One region of the Paenibacillus provencensis genome, then DNA from elsewhere that is predicted to be linked to it. Evidence: riboswitches for the same ligand, from Rfam matches in the RefSeq annotation. Region 1 holds a riboswitch; each other region holds the start of a gene.
What was found. Region 1 has a riboswitch for thiamine pyrophosphate ahead of ACFQ3J_RS19205 (ABC transporter substrate-binding protein). Riboswitches for the same ligand answer to the same signal wherever they lie in the genome.
Positions count from the first base shown of each region.

Region 1 (4,039 bases):
CCACTTCTCCGTCCAGGCGGATTGTTCCTGCATGAGGCTGAAGAAGTCCGCCAATGATTTGAAATAAAGAGCTCTTTCCGCTGCCTGAGGGTCCGATGATGGAGACGAATTCACCTTGGCCGACCGTGAGTGATATGTGATCAAGGACATGAAGCTGCTGCTTTTTCTGACGAAATGATAAACGGATGTCAGACACTTCTAGTAAAGGATCCATAAGATTATCCTCCTCTCGTTACTGGATTCGATTCGATGGCTGCTGCCGTCTCATGAATTGGATTTTCTATGATCATCTGTCTTATAGCGGACGAGCGCTCTCTCCAGCATAGCGATGACGGCGAAGAGGAGCAGGCTCAAGAGGACGATGATGGCCATGGCGACGAATACCCGGTCTGTCCGATAGGCCGATTTTTGCAGCATCATATAATAGCCGATGCCTTTATCTGTGCCGATCCATTCGGCGATGACTGCGCCCATGACGCTGTAGGTTGCTGCGATTTTTAGACCAGAGAAAATGGACGGGAGCGCGTGAGGCACCTCCAGCTTGCGGAAGATTTGCCCTTTGCTGGCTCCGGCCATTCTCATGTAGCTCAGCATTGCGCGATCCGTTTGCATCAGTCCGTCCATGGCAGATACCGCGATCGGAAAGAAGCAGACGAGCGTAATAACGATGATCTTGGGCAGCAGGCCGAATCCGAACCAGATCATCAGAAGCGGCGCGAGCGCAATCGTCGGAATATTCTGGCTCAGGATGAGCAATGGATATAGGGCTGTTTTCATAAATGGAACCAGATGCAGCAGCATGGCCGTTAGAAGTCCGATCGCAGCGCCAATGCCGAAGCCGAGCAGGGTGAGCTGTACGGTCGCCCAAGTATGCTCCGTAAGACTTGCCGCCTGTGCAGCTGCTTCGCGGGTAATATCAACAGGACTTGGCAGAATCCACTTCTCAATGTGAAAAAGCGGCACGGCTATTTGCCATACCGCCAAAAAGAGGATGACCGCCGCGACAGGCGGCAGCACACTTCTTACAACACGTTTCATGATGGATACTTCTCCGTTAATCCTTCCATGCTGATTCCGCTTGGATAATGGGCAATCTTGATTTGTGAAATAATGCTCGGGCTGCCAGCCTCAATGAGTACCTCATGAACTCTTTGCACAATTTCGAGCAGTTCGGGAAGCTCGCCCTCCAGGGTCGTTTCGAGTGGATGAACCTGATATTTCACGCCGGATTGCTGTATCACTTCAATGGCACGGTCCACATAAGGAATCGAATCTTCTCCATTCGGTGTTTTTGGAATAACTTGAATGCTTAGTAATGTTTGAGCCATTTGGTTCACCAACGCTTTCCTTTAATAATTATTGATGTGGCAGAAATTCATTCGTAAAAGCCTTCTCGACATCCAGTGGCTGGTCTAGCAGCTCGTGCTCTACCATCCAGTCGGAGTAGTTTTGCCATACCTCTGCTTTTTGTTCGCCCCAGTGCGCAGCATCATCCTGATATTTCGGGCTGAGCCACTTCTGGCTCTCAAGCACAAGCTCTTTATCGAGGTCAGGTACGGCCTCGCTCAATATCCCTGCGGCTTCTTCCGGATGATCAATCGTATATTCATAGCCTTTGGTCGTTGCGCGCATGAAGGCTTTGACAAGCTCAGGATCCTCATCAATGGTTGCCTCATTCGTGATAAGTACAGGAGTGTAGTAATCAAGCTTCTCGGAATAGTCCTTAACGTAGAACATATCAATCGGCTCACCGCGGAGCTCGGCTTCAATACCCGTCCAGGCGTAGAATATCCATGCAAAATCAATGTCTCGCTTCGTTGCGGTAAAGAAGTCGGCATCGCCGATGTTCACATTATTCACTTTGCTTACATCCGCGCCTTCCATACCCATAATTGTATCCAGAACTGCCGAGTCGATGGGGTTGCCCCATCCTCCATAGGTTTTGCCTTCAAAGTCCTTCGGAGACTCGATGTTCCGGTCAGCAGGCGCTGCAAAGCCGGAGGTATTATGCTGAATGACGGCAGCAATGGATACGATCGGGACACCTTGTGTCCGAGCTTGGGTAACCCCTTCTTGGTAGCTTACGCCAAAAGGAACCTCACCAGAAGCGACCATTGTATCTGCACCGGCTTGGCCGGGCTGAATAATCTCTACATTCAGGCCCTCCTCCTCGTAGAAGCCTTGGCTGACTGCTGCGTATAAGCCCGTATGATTCGTATTTGGCGTCCAGTCCAGTACGACCTTGATGTCGCGGAGGCTTTCACTCGCTGCCGGTTCCTCCGAGCCTGCGCCAGAATCTTCATTCGCTGTGCCGCTGCTGCCGCAAGCAGTGACGATCGTCATGAGTGTAATGAGAAGCAGGATTCCTAACTTTTTGTACATGTTTCTCTCTCCTTTTAAATTACCCCTATTATTGACGAAATTTCCATTTCAACTTCTATAAGTTCAAGAGAGGCTTCCTTGAAAGCCATCCTGAAACGGGAGATCGTTAGAGTGGGAGTGCATTCTTGCGATCATAATAAAAAAAGCGTCCCAGATAAGGGACGCATGCAGACGTAAGGGCTAAGGGCTGTCTAAATATAGAACAGCACACTCGAAGTTCTCTCCATTCCTACGCTGGCATTACCCAGATCAGGTTTAAAGGGTACGTATCTAACACGCTTTCACGGATACTATCTCAGCCGGCTAACCCAGCACCCCTTGAGGTTAAATATGAAGTTTAGGACATTTCAGAAGCTAATTATAGCCCTCCTTGGCAGGAAAGTACAGCATATTCAGGAATAAAATCATTGTAATGTGGAAATGTCTAAACTATAATACCTTTAATTGAAAACGTGAAAAATGCCAATGAAGAGCATCCAACTCGGAGGTATTCTCGTCAAGGGAAAGTTTATACTGACCCCTAAGTTAATCGGAACCGCCCGTTATTGCGGAACCAAAGAGATTGAAGTGAGACTTAATGCTGACCGCATGAAGGCTGCTTCAATAAATTGGGTGGCACCGCGAGCATAGAGCGCTCCTCGTCCCAACGGATGAGGGCGCTCTATGCTTTTTTAGTATAACGAATTTAACTTAGGGGTGACGTGAATGCTGGATATGAAATGGATTAGGGAGCATGCAGAGCAGGTTCAGGAAGCAGCTAATTGGAAGAGAATAGACATATCCATAAATGAGCTGCTAATGTGTGATGATGCGCGTAGGGAGCTGATTACCGAAGTGGAGAAGCTCCGGCAACAGCGAAATGTCGAGTCGGAGAGAATAGGACAGCTGATAAGAGAGGCCAAACAGGAGGAGGCAGCGGCTGCCCGTGAAGCTGTGCGGCAGGTAAACGGACAACTAGAGGAAGCAGAAGCAAGGCTCGCCGAGGTGACGGAACGTTATAACAAGCTGCGGCTGCTTGTCCCGAATGTTGTATCCCCTGACACACCCCGAGGGCAGAGCGATAAGGATAATGTCATTGTAAGGAAGGTTGGAGAGGTCAGTTCGCCTCCATTCCCAGTCAAGGACCATATGGAACTCGGAGAGCTTCATGATCTCATTGACGCTCCACGCGGAGTCAAAGTTGGCGGCTCGCGCAGCTACTATCTGAAGGGCGACGGAGTTCTGCTGCACCGCGCCGTTCAGCAGCTTGCACTGGATATTGTGATGAAGCACGGCTTCGTACCGATGGAGGTGCCGATTATGGTCAGGGAAGAGGCGCTGGAGAACACCGGATTTTTCCCGAGCGGTCGTGACCAGACTTATGAGCTTGCAGGAGATGATAAGTTTCTGATCGGTACTTCAGAGGTTCCGCTCATCTCGTATTATGCTGGGGAAGTGATTGATGTGGCAGCACCGGTTCGTCTGGCGGCCGTATCGACAAGCTTCCGGAGCGAAGTCGGCTCTGCGGGACGTGACGTGCGCGGGCTCTACCGGGTGCATCAGTTTGCCAAAGTAGAGATGGTCGTCCTGACAGAGGCTGATCCGGAGGTGTCAGAAGAGATGCTCCAGGAAATTACGGGCTACGCTGAAGAGCTGCTACAGGCGCTAGAGCTTCCAT
Region 1 is NZ_JBHTKX010000003.1:100,766-104,804, forward strand. Features, by position in the region: gene ACFQ3J_RS19190 (ABC transporter ATP-binding protein) at 1-214, opposite strand, end outside; gene ACFQ3J_RS19195 (ABC transporter permease) at 265-1,038, opposite strand; gene ACFQ3J_RS19200 (MTH1187 family thiamine-binding protein) at 1,035-1,328, opposite strand; gene ACFQ3J_RS19205 (ABC transporter substrate-binding protein) at 1,357-2,382, opposite strand; TPP riboswitch at 2,592-2,711, opposite strand; gene ACFQ3J_RS19210 (hypothetical protein) at 2,848-3,012, shown strand; gene serS (serine--tRNA ligase) at 3,088-4,039, shown strand, end outside.

Region 2 (4,039 bases), on a different contig from region 1:
CCAATCTGATCTCAGGTAAGGAAACGGCAATGATTTCACCTTTGACAGGCACTGTAGGAAGATTTATTCCCAAATTGGACAGCACATCCCCCATACCCTGTCCGAGTCCTGATGCGATAATGACGTTATTACAGGAGTAACTGTCTGTTAATGTCTCAACCCCACGAACGGTGCCACACTGGATATCTAGTGAAACCACTGGCTGTTGTTCCAGATAACGCGCTCCTTTGGCTCTAGCAGCATCAATGAGAGCTCTGTTTAATTGGCCCGGTAACAGCTGAAGCTGATCGGGATAATAATAAGCGCATTCGGCTTGGTCACAGATCGCTGGAATTTCACTTCTAAGCCTGGATCGATTCCAATATTCTTGTTGACCTATGTTCATTGATTTCTTAGGAAGATCCTTAAACGGTGAGACAAATCCTGCACTGCATAGAGCGACATCGATAGGAGTTGAAATGGATAAATCATCTACAAGTGATCGGATTAGCTCAAGACTGCGTTCAGCCAAGTTTTTCAGGGCAGGAGTCGAGAAGGATTCTAAATGCGGGGCCAGCATGCCTGCGGCAGCTCCTGAAGCTCCAGATGCAATACGTTCTCCCTCCAACAGCAGAACATCCTTACCATCCCGCGCCAAATAATAAGCGATGGCTGAACCGATAATGCCCCCGCCCACCACGATAAATTCTGACCTGCGACTGGTATCGACGTTCTGTTCGTAATGTTGCATATCCGTCCTCCTCATTTACTTAACCTCTCTATAACGACATAGTGCATTATGATATTCGAGCACTGCACCAAGTGGATCGGCTGCATTCATCACTCCTGATATCACAGCAATACCTGATGCACCAGCATTAACAATTTCATGAATATGTGTCGGCTTGATCCCTCCAATAGCAATGACCGGAACATGTACCTCTGTACAGACCTGCCGTAATGAGGCAATTCCTCTTGGAGCAGCACCCGGCTTACTAGAGGAAGGATAAACATGACCGTACATTATGAAATCGGCTCCTTGGTGCTCGGCCTGTTGTGCCTCCTGTAGGGAATGGACAGAAACCCCAATTCGTGTTTTTGACATCCCCCTGTTTGTCATTGAGTTCTTGAGACACTGGATGTGATGAAGCTCCTTCATCCCGATTTGGAGAATGGCTGCGCCATACTTGCATACCAGCTCCGCTTGACGATTCAGTCCCAATCTACTCATTGGAATCTGATTAAGCGCCAGGATATCAATAAACTGCTCGATTTCCTTAACCGTGCACTTTTTATCTCGGATATGTACGGCGGTCGCATATGACCATATTTTAGAGAATACTTGAATCCAGTCAGCGGAGGATGGGGAGTGAGATGAGATCACATGCAGTTCAAATTCAGACACTAATATGACAGATCAACTCCTTTTTGGAACAGATGAATAAGTGGTGGATACAAGCCTCACATGTTTCCTAGCGCAGCCGTAGCAACAAAAAAACCACTCCCAAAAGGAAGTGGTCATGATTACATTTAGAAATGCAACTACTGATGGATGAGATTTACGCAAAATATCGCATTCGTTGAATTACGAAACCTACGTTCATGCCTCATATCAGTTCCCACTTCCCTACGCTGGTATAATCCAGATCAGGTACAAAGAGTCCGGAATCGATTCATTCCATCTCAGCCGCTTACGCGCGGCCCCCCTAGTGAAAATACTATTCAGTTGTAGAATTACGTTGAATATGTTAGCACATAAGCAAGGATTTGGAAAGCAAGGATTTGGAAAGCAATAATTCTAAGACATTTATTATCTAAGACTCTCTCTTGAAGAAGTACTTAAGAAAAAACACCTTGATCCTCGTCCTAAGTCTCAACTTTACTTATGATTTAAACTTTAGCTGACCATTCTTCTACATTCCAGGTCTTGGTTACCCAATCCTCGTAGAAATCCGGTTCGTGGGAAACGAGCAATACAGTCCCTTTGAATTCTTTCAGTGCACGCTTCAACTCTTCCTTGGCTACAACATCCAAGTGATTGGTCGGCTCATCGAATAGAATCCAATTCGTCTCTCGCATCATGAGCTTGCATAGACGCACCTTCGCCTGTTCTCCCCCGCTCAGCATGTTCAGCGGTCTTGTAATATGTTCATTCTTAAGACCACAGCGCGCAAGATGAGCACGCACTTCATGCTGATTCAAATGAGAAAATTCATTCCATACATCATCAATTGGCGTAATTTTGCCAGGACGGACTTCCTGTTCGAAATAAGCCGGGAATAGGAAATCTCCTAGATAGGTCTTCCCGCTGAGCGCAGGGATTTTTCCGAGAATCGTCTTAAGAAGCGTAGATTTACCGACGCCGTTACATCCGACAATCGCAATCTTGTCTCCCCGCTCAATCGTCATTGTCATTTTGGGAAGCAGCGGATAGTCATAACCAATCTCAAAATCGATGCCTTCAAATACGGTTTTGCCGCTTGCGCGAGCATCCTTGAAACCGAACACCGGCTTGGCCGCTTCCTCAGGACGATCAATGCGATCAATACGATCCAGCTGCTTCTCACGGCTCTTCGCCCGTCCTGAGGTTGAATATCGAGCCTTATTGCGTTGGATAAAATCTTCTTGCTTCTTAATATACTCCTGCTGCTTCTCGTAAGCATCAATATGCTGATTCTTGTTGATATCCGCCATCTCAAGGAACTTGTTGTAGTTCGCCGAATAACGTGTCAGCTTCGCAAATTCGAGATGATAGATGACGTTCACGACCTGATTCATAAACTCGGTATCATGTGAAATCAGCATAAATGCGTAAGGATAATCCTTCAAATAACGAGTCAGCCATTCAATATGCTCAACGTCCAAATAGTTCGTAGGCTCGTCCAGGAGAAGAACATTCGGCTTCTCTAGAAGCAGCTTGGCTAATAGTACCTTCGTCCGCTGCCCACCGCTTAGGGCAGACACATCCCGGTCAAGACCTATCGCATTCAGGCCGAGCCCATTGGCCATCTCTTCTACTTTTACATCAATTAAATAAAAGTCGCCAATATCCAGCTGCTCCTGAATCTCACCCATCTCTTCAAGCAGCAGCTCTAGTTCTTCTGGAGATGCATCTGCCATCTTCTCGGTAATGACCATCATCTCTTTTTCCAGCTCGAGCAAAGGCAGGAATGCATCCTTCAGAACATCACGAATCGTGTTGCCCGGTGTCAGCTTGGTATGCTGATCCAGGTATCCATAACGGACTTTCGGTGTCCACTCCACTTTGCCGCTGTCCTTCAGCAGCTGTCCTGTCAAAATATTCATCAGCGTTGATTTACCTACGCCATTTGCACCGACCAATCCCACATGCTCTCCTGCCAGCAAACGGAAGGAAACATTTTTAAATAATGTGCGATCTCCAAAATTGTGGCTGACATTTTCTACAGTCAATAAACTCATATAATGCAGTTACCCCTATCTTGTATGGCTTTAGCCTTTAGTCTCTGTTATTTAATCCAAAATTCAATGAGGACGAGAACTTAAGCAATCATTGCTGCTTGCTGTAATATCACAAGTTCAATCCATCTAATATGATATATTAGCATAATTTGAAGACTCACTGATACTAAGATTTTGGGAGTGAGAGCAAAAATAAAATACTCTCTCCATTTCAACCAACGCTCTATGTTAGAAATGAAGCTAAATGGAGACAGCCTGAAGGTGGATATTGGATAATGTATGAAAAAAAGACCCGGGATCGGGTCTTCTCCTGTTAGAATTAATGCGGTACCTGTGGGCTGAAATCATCCCGGCTCGATCGATCCGCATGATAAAACACAACATCTCCGTCCAGTAAGGTAAAGGCATGACCGTATGCATCGAAGACCCTGTTCTGGTATCCTTCCATCTCCCACTGATTCATTAGAGGAGCATGAATATATTGTAAATACGGATCTCCGACCTTTCCTGCCTGAATCGATTCAAGATTAAAGTTTACAATAATATACCCGTCCGTAAGGAAGAGTGGTGAATTCTTGTCTAATCCTCCATTAGTCCGTGCATATTCAGCGATATTCGT
Region 2 is NZ_JBHTKX010000001.1:686,563-690,601, reverse strand. Features, by position in the region: gene ACFQ3J_RS03405 (NAD(P)/FAD-dependent oxidoreductase) at 1-730, opposite strand, end outside; gene ACFQ3J_RS03400 (thiamine phosphate synthase) at 746-1,384, opposite strand; TPP riboswitch at 1,587-1,697, opposite strand; gene ACFQ3J_RS03395 (ABC-F family ATP-binding cassette domain-containing protein) at 1,870-3,420, opposite strand; gene ACFQ3J_RS03390 (DUF5704 domain-containing protein) at 3,740-4,039, opposite strand, start outside.
Region 2: linked by a shared signal. The riboswitch ahead of ACFQ3J_RS03400 (thiamine phosphate synthase) and the one ahead of ACFQ3J_RS19205 (ABC transporter substrate-binding protein) in region 1 are both predicted to bind thiamine pyrophosphate.

Region 3 (4,039 bases), 260 kb from region 1:
ACCTCCTGAGTCTTCATCGGACGGGAGACAAGCCCTTCTGTTGTTACAGTTGTCAGCATCGCTGTATCTATACCTTTGATCAAATCTCTCACCGTCTCAATTGCTTCTTGATTCGCTACTGGAGTATTCATAAATGCGATTCCCTCCTTGGCATCATATGAAATTTTGACAGCTGTCATATCGCTCTCACATTCCTATGGCTCTCACATTTATTTTACCCAACTAGAGAATCTGCAATCTGTGAAACGACCTCTCTCATTATTTTCCTAATGTAAACGGTAAGGATCTAATCACCTGTTCTGACCACGATATTCCTCCGCCTTCTCCTGCATGCCTGCATGAATCGCTTCCTTCTCACTAACTCCTTTGGCGGATGCCATATTCCGAATATCCTGAGTGATGCGCATACTGCAAAATTTCGGACCACACATGGAACAAAAATGCGCTGTTTTTGCACCTTCGGCTGGAAGAGTCTCATCGTGGTAGGATAGAGCACGCTCCGGATCAAGAGACAGATTGAACTGGTCCTTCCAGCGGAACTCAAATCTTGCCTTGGAGAGGGCATCGTCTCTTTTTTGTGCTCTTGGGTGACCCTTGGCCAGATCGGCTGCATGGGCAGCGATTTTATAGGCAATGACCCCCTCCCTCACATCGTTCTTATCAGGTAGTCCCAAATGCTCCTTCGGCGTAACATAACATAGCATGGAGGTACCAAACCAACCGATCATCGCCGCTCCAATGGCAGACGTAATGTGATCATATCCGGGAGCAATATCTGTTGTAAGTGGACCCAGCGTGTAAAATGGGGCTTCCTGGCAGATCTCCATCTGCAGATCAACGTTCTCTTTGATCTTGTGCATAGGCACGTGTCCCGGACCTTCGATCATCACCTGTACATCATGCTTCCAGGCGATCTGCGTCAGCTCCCCGAGTGTTGCCAGCTCAGCCATTTGAGCCTCATCATTGGCATCATAGATACTGCCGGGTCTCAGTCCATCTCCAAGTGAAAAAGCAACATCATATCTGCTCATAATTTCACAGATCTCTTCAAAATGAGTATACAAAAAGTTCTCCTGATGATGCGCCAGGCACCATGCTGCCATAATAGAGCCGCCCCGTGACACAATTCCGGTCATTCGCTCTGCTGTCATTGGAATATATCTGAGCAGTACTCCCGCATGGATCGTAAAATAATCAACTCCCTGCTCCGCTTGCTCAATCAGCGTATCTCTGTAAATCTCCCAAGAGAGTTTCTCCGCCTCCCCGTTTACCTTCTCCAGCGCTTGATACAGTGGAACTGTGCCTATCGGCACAGGAGAATTGCGGATAATCCATTCTCTCGTCGTATGAATATGACGGCCGGTCGACAGGTCCATGACCGTATCCGCTCCCCAGTGAACGGCCCAGCTCATCTTCTCCACTTCCTCCTCAATAGAAGAGGAAACTGCAGAGTTCCCGATATTCGCATTGATCTTGACATGGAATCGGCTTCCGATCAGCATCGGCTCACTCTCCGGATGGTTGATGTTAGAAGGCAGGATTGCTCTTCCTCTGGCAATTTCACTCCTTACAAACTCCGCTTCAAGCCCCTCCCGGATTGCGGCAAACTCCATCTCAGGGGTCACGATCCCTTTTTTGGCATAATGCATCTGAGTCACACAGCGTCCTGACTTGGCTCGAAGCGGCTGCCTTCTGACGCCCGGGAACACCTCTATCTCCTGCTGCGCACTTCTATCGGACCGAATCCCATTATCCTCTGGACGGATTGCTCTTCCTTCATAAAACTCAACATCTTCACGCTCAAGTATCCAATTCCGGCGCAGCAAAGGAAGACCCTGACGGATATCGACTTCACCGTTCAAATCTCCCATCGGTCCGCTTGTATCGTACACCCGAAATGGCTCATTCTGCTCTACTCCTTGGGGCGTACTGGTGGGATGAAGTTCAATTTCGCGCTCAGGTACAGCAATGTCCGGGCGCGATCCTTGAATGTATACCTTCTTGCTCGAGGGGAATGGCTGGAGCCTTCCAGATTCACCCTTCAAATGCTCTTCTCTTAAAGCCGATGCCTCTGTGTTCATTCCTGTGTTTGAATGATTCATACGTGCTTCCTCCTTTGTTCGAGTTGGGAAGCCCTCTCCTGAGCTGTGTTTGAAAGACAGAAGCTATACAAACGATAGCCAGTTATATAGAAGCTGCAGCAACAAAAAGAGCTGATTCCCACAGGGGGAATCAGCTCTAATCCATATAAGATCTTGTGTTGTGTACAGGCTAATGGAGCTGCATAGGTTAATAGCAGAACCTTCACCATATATCACGGATCTTATCGATATTTATCGCCAATTACTTCCCTACGCTGGTATGATCCAGATCAGGTACAAAGAGTCCGGCACCTTGCAGTACCATCTCAGCCCGGCATTTCGGGCTCCCCTAGTAAATTGTTATTGTTATTCATGTTTGACCCCTATCCTTCGTCTAAATTGAGGTCCATACAAGATTATCTCATTCACAGCACATTTTCAACCTTTATTCTCCATTCGTTCATTACAAAGGAGAGCTACCTCAGCATAAATCCCATTTGCGCGGCTGTCTCCATAACAATAGGTGCGTATTCCCGAAGCGTCTCTTCCGACAGCCTGCTTATCGGTCCGGATAAAGACAAGGCCGCTGCCACATTGCCCTTGCGATCAAAGATCGGCGCTGATACGGCTGCTGCTCCAGGCTCTCTCTCTTCATAGCTCGTTGCATATCCCAATTCCCTGATTTCTTGCAGCTGACTCAAATAAATATCTTGATCAACTGACAAGGGGGTATCAAAATTGCGTATCAGCTGCTCCTGCTCTTCTCTTGCTGCAAACGCAACCAACACTTTACTCGATGCTCCAACCGACAATGGCAGCCTTACACCTACAGGTGCTACCCTTCGAATCGCTTGATTGCTCTGCACGGCCTGAACGCGTATCCGTTCATTGCCATCCTTCAAATACAAGCTAACCGTTTCTCCCAAGCGATCACGAAGGCGCTCCATTGCAGGCAGCAAGAGGATGGCCGGGTCATCACTCTGGGACATATGTGCCGCAAGCTCCCAAATTCGAATGCCAAGCCGATACTTCTCCGTCAAAGGATTACGCACAACAAATCCCCTGTCCTCAAGTGTTGTCAGCAAACGATGCACCGTACTTTTATGTAAACCGATCTTGCCAGAAATTTCGGTAAGACCCAGATCTGATTGCTCTGTAAAGCATAACAAAATGTCCAACGCCCTCTCGACCGCTCGTACCGTTAATTTGCGATCTTGCTCTTCCATGCATAATCCCCTCTCTGTTTCATCACGTGAAACCTGGTTACATAAATTATAAGAGAATTGATGACCAAAGTAAAGATTTAATTGAGAATTAATCTCAATTAAACAAGCTCATTTCTCTCAACAATCGATCATAATGGAGAGATTTTGGAATAAGTCTTCCTTCACTTGACAAACATTTTTCACCATTAATTTCACTTACATTACAAGTGTGTAACAATTAGTCCCAATCAATTGACTTTAGACAGGACGCATCATAGGATAAAGAATAAAGTTATACCAACCTCATCTTTGTTCACAGGTTGGATTTAGTAAATTAGTCCTATTTAACATTCTTCTGGAAGGAGGAGTATGATGTTTCCTATATCCGAGAATAGATCTCTTAAGCAGAACGTATCAAGTGCTCCTCCCGCACTTTCCACTCGGCTCATCCGTTTTAAGCATATCGTGGTTGCCCTAATATTATCGATCATATTCTTTCTCGTATTTTGCTTTATTGCTCTTCATGCCTATATCGCATGGGTGTTATCCTACCCGGCGGTAGCTCCGGTGTATTCAAACCCCATGCTGTCCAAGGGGATGGAGTATGAAGAGGTGACTTTCCCTGCCTCAGACGGAAGCCGGAACGTTAGTGGATGGTACATCCCTGCAGAGGAGAACAGCAGCAAAACGATCGTGTTCAGTCACGGCTATGGAGCTAACCGGGAAGAATCATGGATTCCCATGTATGATCTG
Region 3 is NZ_JBHTKX010000003.1:358,850-362,888, reverse strand. Features, by position in the region: gene ACFQ3J_RS20385 (pyridoxamine 5'-phosphate oxidase family protein) at 1-131, opposite strand, end outside; gene thiC (phosphomethylpyrimidine synthase ThiC) at 291-2,081, opposite strand; TPP riboswitch at 2,332-2,442, opposite strand; gene ACFQ3J_RS20375 (IclR family transcriptional regulator) at 2,558-3,307, opposite strand; gene ACFQ3J_RS20370 (alpha/beta hydrolase) at 3,659-4,039, shown strand, end outside.
Region 3: linked by a shared signal. The riboswitch ahead of thiC (phosphomethylpyrimidine synthase ThiC) and the one ahead of ACFQ3J_RS19205 (ABC transporter substrate-binding protein) in region 1 are both predicted to bind thiamine pyrophosphate.